2 regions of the Pelomonas baiyunensis genome follow, and region 2 is predicted to be linked to the other one. Evidence: predicted binding sites of a transcription regulator. Region 2 holds the regulator's gene; the other holds the start of a gene.

Region 1 (3,403 bases), on a different contig from region 2:
GGGCAAGGTGGGTGCGACCGCGGTCAAGCTGCATCGGGCCATGGAAGATGCGGGCAAGCTGAAAGAAGCCCAAGCGTTCGAGGACACATGGCGCCAAGCCAATCCTGACGATCCGCTTTTCAATTACTACCTGGGCGACCGCTATTTGGTGTTGAACAAGACGGATGTTGCTGAGCGCCTCTACCGCAGTGTGCTGAAGTCACAGCCGAATGACGGCGCGACGCTGAACAATCTCGCCTGGATTTTGGGCCGCAAGGGGGATGCGGAAGCGTTGAAGTTCGGTGAGCGCGCCTTGGCCGTGGCGCCGAATTCTCCTGACTTCATGGACACCGTTGCCGAACTGCATGCCAATGCTGGGCGCGCAGCTCAGGCGGTCACATTGCAGCGCCGTGCGGTCGAATTGGCGCCCACGCAGCCGCTGCTGCGGCTTCACCTTGCCCAGTACTTGATCAAGGACAACCAGCGCGCGGCGGCGCGCCGCGAGTTGGAAGGGCTGGAATCCCTCGGTACCAAGTTCGCTCGGCAAGACGAGGTCAAGCGATTGCTGGCGACGCTGTGAGCGTCGTGCGACCATTCGGCTATGGCGATCAAGCAAGCGAGTTTCCGGAAGACCGTCCACCGGTTGATGCGATCCGCAATGGCATCGCTGCCACGCGATGCCAAGTTCGCGCTGTACCGCAGGATGATCGACTGCGATCCCGCGCCCGACGGGCGGTTGGAGCTCAAGGTCGCCAACACGCAAGAGGAACTGGAAGCGTGCTTCAAGATCCTGCATGACGCCTATGTTTCGAGCGGCTTCATGAAGCCGACCGAGACCGGCATGCGGATCACGATGTACCACGCGCTGCCGACGACGACGACGTTGTGCGCCAAGTACGACGGGAAAGTCGTCGGCACCATGTCGATGATCCGGGAGGGGGTGTTCGGCTTCCCTATGCAGGCTGTGTTTGACCTGAGCGAAGTGCGGCTTCGGCAGGGGCAAATCGCGGAGATCTCTGCGCTGGCCGTTCACAAGGACTATCGCAAAACGGGCGGTGCGATCCTGTTCCCGCTCATGAAGTTCATGTACGAGTACTGCACCGAGTACTTCGATACGCGGCACTTGGTGATCGCGGTCAATCCGGATCGCATCGAAATGTACGAGTCACTCCTGTTTTTCGAGCGCATTCAGGAAAAGACGGTCGATCGATACGATTTCGCCAACGGGGCGCCGGCGATTGGGGCAACTCTTGATTTGCCCGGCGCGAAAGATACGTTTCGGCGCGTTTATAACGCTCGGACCGACCGGAAAAACCTGTACAAATACTTTGTAACGCTGAAGCTTCCGAATATCCGGCTGCCGCGTCGCAAGTATTTCACGACAACAGATCCGGTGCTGACGCCGTCCATGTTGGATTATTTTTTCAACCAACGGAGTCGAGTTTTCGATGAACTCGATGATCGACGTCGCGCGCTGTTGTGGTCCATCTACGACCAGCCCGAGTTCCGGCCCGTGCTTCCGATGGTCAGTGCGAAGCATCAAAGCTTCAGTGCCATGCGCCGGCACCAACGCTTCTCGCTGCGTTGTCCAGCACAAATCCAACTTCAAGACGACGAAGGCAAAACCGTCGTGCTGACGGTCATTGAACTGTCGCTGACCGGATTCCAGGCGCAATCGAAATTGAAGTTGCCGCTCAACGCGCACGGCGTTGCGCGCGTTGAGCTGGGTGTTGACGAGACGGCGACGCTGGACGTCACGGTTGTCCGACAGCACGTCGGAGAGCAGGGGCTCTTCTACGGTTTTCGCCTCGAGGAGGCGGATTCCGCTTGGCGGCGCTGCGTCAGCGCACTCGAGACCGGCCAGGTCGCGGAAGACCTTTGATCTCTCAATTGTTGGCGTCAGGCGGTCTTTAAGTTGCGGTGCAGCCGTGACGCTCGAGGTTCGCTGGAGCTAACGGCTTGAGCCGATGTCGGAAGTCTTTACAGGTCCGAGTTGGGTCTCCTGTGTTGCGGTGGAGATCCCCGGAATTGTCATTCAATATCAATCACTTACGGGGTTGCTCTTGCTGCTGGCACGGTGTGTGCTTTATCCCCTGCGACTGGCACTCTTGCTAGCAAGTATCTGAACCCACTGAGGAGTTCCCATGAAATCCAAGCTCGCTGCTCTCGCTCTTGGCCTCGCTGCGCTGACCGCGCAAGCGGCGCCGACGTTCAGCTTCAAAAACGTCCCCGTCGGCTGGAACGGCGCCTTCAGCATCAAGCTGGCGGGCTTCGAGTCCTTCTCGGGCAACCCGTTTGCCGCTGGCACGCAAAACTTCGGCATCCTGAAGATCACGTCGATTCAGACGATCGGCTACGGCACCACGACCATCTGGGCTGACGGCGACAACGGCGCCGAGCTGACTGGCGTGTTCGGTGGCATCACCACCGACGCTTCGAGCGGCGGTAGCTTCCTCCGCTCGACCGGCGGCTCTGCTGCGTTTTACCTGAACGCTGCCGGCTCGTACGCGGCGGCCAATGGCTCTGCTCAAGGCTTGTCTGGCTATGCAGCTGCAGGCGGTGGCTGTGTGGTCAACGCGCTCTGCTACAACGGCATCTCCAACGTGGCCAACGGCCAACTGTTCTTGTCCGCTGACTACGTGCCGGGCATCTTGGGTGGCCTGTCGCCGATCACCGTCTCTGGCTCTCTCGATGCCACGACGCCGCTGAGCGGTGTGGCGAGCGGCTACCTGAAGGTGACCGGTGGTTCCGAGTACGATCGGTTCAACACGAACTCGCTGCTGGGCGGTTTGGCTGATTTGCTCGCGAAGAACAGCTTCTGCACGGTCGACAACGGCGTCTGCGCTCTTTTGTCCGATGCGGGTGGCGCTGGCCCGAACGGTTGGCAACTGGCCATCGACGACCCGGTGAAGGGTCTGGCCAAGTTGCCTGAGCCGGCTTCTCTGGCTCTGGTGGGTGCTGCTTTGATGGGTGTTGGTATTGCCCGTCGTCGCAAGTCGGCCTAAGCTTCTTCCGCCGATGAAGAGCGACCTCGACAGAGGTCGCTTTTTTTTGCGCAATTCTTGTTTGCATTGGAGTGAGGCTCGGGGAGCTTTGTTCAAGCTTCCAGGTGGCTCATCCTCACTGAATGCGTTCGTGACATTTTGACTTTGGCGTGTGATGCAATGACTCGTGCTCGCGTCCGTGATGCTCTGCTTCAAGTGGCTGTGACGCTGTTGGTCTTGGCGTATGTGCCTGGCAACCTGACCAAAGCGATAGTTTTCTTGCTGCTTTGGACGCTGCTTTTCTGGCCGTTGCAACGCAAGGAGTTGCTGACCGCAGCCGCAATTTGCCTATTTTTTACGGGCATGAACGCTTCGGCCCTGCATCAGGGCATATTTCTATTCACGCGTCCGGATGTCCTGGGTATGCCGGTTTATGAACT
Region 2 (3,403 bases):
GGCCAGCGCAGTCGCGGCGCGGGCCAGGGCAGCGCGGGCGGGCTCGTCCTGCACCATGCCGGCCAGCGTTTGCGCGGTCTTGTCGTAGTCCTGCCGCGCGGCCTTCATCAGGTCGAACTCCTTCTTCTTGAAGGCCATGTCGTCCTGCATGATGACGTCGCGGATCGTCACGCTCTGGTAGCGCGCCAGGTCACGCAACTTGCTGGCCAGGCGCTCGGGCGCCTCGCCGGTCACGGCGGCCAAGTCGGCCTTCAACGCGGCCAGGCGGCTCAGGGCCAACATGCTGTCAATGCCCAGCAGCGCCAGCACCAGGGCAAAGCCCAGCACTAGGCGTGGGCCCACTTTCAACGAGGTGAGCATCACGGCATCCTTTCCTCGGGAGGAATCTGTGCCGGCCACGCGAGCGGGCCGGATGGGGTCAGGGTCGGGCCGCGGCGCGGCCGGGGCGCCTTACTTGGCCGTCACGGCGCTGTGCAGCACGCCGATGGGCTTGCCGCCGTCCAGCACCGGGGCCGACAGCTGCACGCTGGGCACCTGGGTGGACGGGTCCGGCTTGACCTCTTCGGCCGCCCAGGCCTGGCCCTTGATGGCCTGTGCGAACACCGGGCGGGCCACGTTGTTCCAGATCAGCGGGCGCACGCTGGCCGCGACCAGATTGCCCTTGTGATCCCGCAGCACCAGCTTGTTGATGGTGTCGTCCTTGGCCTCCCAGTCGGCAATCTGCCGGCTGGTCTTGGTTTTGAGCAGCGTCTGGATGAAGGGATCGGTGTCTGGCAGGTCCACCCACTTGCCATTGCTCATGCCGGGGTCGCCCTTGGCATTGGCTTCCTTCACGGCGGCCACCATGGCCGGGTCGGCCGCCAGGGCCACGAGCTTGGCTTTGCTCTTGTCCACCTTGGCTTGCAGCTCGGCAGGCAGCGAGGCGGACGCCTGGATGCAGGTGAACAGGCCAGCGGCGGCGGCCAGCGCCAGCCAGGAGCGACGTGCGAGAACGGGCATCTTCAAACTCCCTGAATGATGGGTGCCAGAACGGGGTCGACGCCTCGGCTCGGACTTCACGCCGGACTGCTGGGGTTCCGAGGCGGTCTGCGAACGGTTCCGTCACAGGGACTAACCGCATCGCGAAGCGGAGTCTCCGCGCCTGCTCGGGTCAGCGCAAGCGCGGCGTTTGGCGCGCAACGGCGGGGTTCGGGAGTTTTTCTCGTTTGGGCCGCAGCCCGAGGCGGCTTACAGCGCCTTGCGCAGGTTCGCCGGGGCGATCTTCATGCCTTCGCGGTACTTGGCCACCGTGCGCCGCGCGCACTGGATGCCTTGTTCCTCCAGCATGGCGGCCAGCGCGCTGTCAGACAGCGGCTTCTTGGTGTCTTCCGCGGCCACGAACTGCTTGATCAACGCCCGCACGGCAGTGCTGGACGCCTCGCCGCCGGCTTCCGTGCTCAGGCCCGAACCGAAGAAGTACTTCAGCTCGAAGGTGCCCCAGGGCGTGGCCATGTACTTGGCGGTGGTGACGCGGGAGATCGTGCTTTCGTGCAGGCCGAGTTCGTCGGCAATCTCGCGCAGCACCAGCGGCTTCATGGCCAGCTCGCCGTGGGTGAAGAAGCCGCGCTGGCGCTCCACGATGGCGGTGCTGACGCGCAGGATGGTGTCGAAGCGCTGCTGGATGTTCTTGATGAACCAGCGCGCCTCCTGCAGCTGCCCGCCCAGCGGCGAGTTGCTGATGCCGCCGCGCGTGGCGCGCAGCGCGTTGGCGTAGAGCTCGTTGATGCGCAGCTTGGGCGCCACCTCGGGGTTGAGCATCACGCGGAACTCGCGCCCCACCTTGCGCACGATGACGTCCGGCACGATGGCCGCGGCCGCGCCTTGTGCAAAGCGCCGCCCGGGTTTGGGCTCGAGTTGCGTGATCAGCGCCTGCGCCTCGCGCAGCAGCGCTTCGTCGGCGCCGGTCTCGGCCATCAGCCGGCGCATGTCGCGCTTGGCCAGCAGTTCGAGATGACCCTTGCAGATCAGGATGGCAATCACCTGCGCCGGGCTCTTGGGCAGCGCGCGCAGCTGCAGCACCAGGCACTCGGACAAGTTGGCCGCGCCGATGCCCGCAGGCTCCAGGCTTTGCAGCAGCCGCAGCGCAAAGCGCAGGCGGTCCAGCAACTCCTCGCGCTCTTCCTCGTCCTCGGCAAAGCCGGCCGCGATGTCTTCCAGCGGGTCTTCGAGGTAGCCGTCTTCGTTGAGCGACTCGATCAGCAACTGCAGCACCGCGCGGTCTTCGGCCGACAGGTGGTGGCCGGCCAGTTGTTGCGCCAGGTGCTGGGCCAGCGTGAGTTCGGCCGACTCCTGGCTCTCGCGCTCGCCGTCGTCGTCGCCGCTGGCACTGCCGCTGCTGGAGGGCAGCTCGCGGATGCCGTCGAAGTCGTCGCGCTCGGTGCCGTTTTCCCAGTCGTCGCGCTCGGTGCCGCCGAAGTCGTCACCGCTGAGCTCGGCGGCTTCCGGCTCGCCGCCTTCGGGCGTGTTGTCGCTGCCGGTGCTGTCGGCCGGGGCGTTGGTGGCGAGTTCCGGCGTGCTGACGCTGAATTCCTCCTCCGTCTCCAGCAACGGGTTGCTGGCTAGCATCTGCTCCACTTCCTGGTGCAACTCCAGCGTGGACAGCTGCAGCAGCCGGATGGACTGTTGCAGCTGGGGGGTCAGCGCCAGGTGCTGACTGAGGCGGACCTGGAGGGTCTGCTTCATGGTGCAACGTCGCGATGAAGGTTTCGCGGGCCGAGCGCCGGGCCGCGCCCAAGCCGGCCCGCCAGGGCGATGTGCTTGCGGCTCCATGCCGCAAGCATCGCCGTCCCCTCGGGGGCTGAGGCTGGACACATGGCGCCCGGGGGGCGGCATGTGCCTGCCGAAGGGCCGCGACCCAGGGCGCGGCGCGGTCTGCAAGACCGGTCAGACTGGCCCGCGTTCAGCGGGGCAAGGCTGGACGAGGGGCTCATGGCGTCACATCTTGAAGTTTTCGCCGAGGTAGACCTTGCGCACGTCGGCGTTGGCCACGATCTCGTCGGGCATGCCTTCGGCCAGCACGGCCCCTTCGCTGATGATGTAGGCCCGGTCACAGATGCCCAGCGTCTCGCGGACGTTGTGGTCGGTGATCAGCACGCCGATGCCGCGCGCCTTCAGGAAGCCGATGATGCGCTGGATCTCCAGCACCGCGATCGGGTCCACGCCGGCGAAAGGCTCGTCCAGCAGGATGAAGCGCGGCTGGGTGGCCAGGGCGCGGGCGATTTCCACCCGTCGGCGCTCGCCGCCGGACAGGGCCGGGGCCGGGCTGTCGCGCAGGCTGTCGATGGACAGGTCGTGCAGCAGGCCATTCAGCAGTTCGTCGATGCGCGCCTTGGACAGCGGGCGGCCGGCGTCGTCTTGCTGCAAC

The links. The regulator sigma-54, encoded in region 2, starts transcription at its own class of promoters, with help from an activator protein. The targets are predictions, from matches to a motif close to TGGCANGNAANCTGCTTT.
Region 1: ACG01O_RS07300 (PEP-CTERM sorting domain-containing protein) is a predicted target of sigma-54. The motif match lies at 2,050-2,067, and genes of this name have one in related genera.

The regions. Positions count from the first base shown of each region.
Region 1 is NZ_JBIGIB010000002.1:201,378-204,780, forward strand. Features, by position in the region: gene prsT (XrtA/PEP-CTERM system TPR-repeat protein PrsT) at 1-559, shown strand, start outside; gene ACG01O_RS07295 (GNAT family N-acetyltransferase) at 581-1,861, shown strand; gene ACG01O_RS07300 (PEP-CTERM sorting domain-containing protein) at 2,124-2,984, shown strand; gene ACG01O_RS07305 (hypothetical protein) at 3,186-3,403, shown strand, end outside.
Region 2 is NZ_JBIGIB010000004.1:341,698-345,100, reverse strand. Features, by position in the region: gene ACG01O_RS15730 (methyl-accepting chemotaxis protein) at 1-360, opposite strand, end outside; gene ACG01O_RS15725 (hypothetical protein) at 451-999, opposite strand; gene ACG01O_RS15720 (RNA polymerase factor sigma-54) at 1,228-2,721, opposite strand; gene lptB (LPS export ABC transporter ATP-binding protein) at 2,974-3,403, opposite strand, start outside.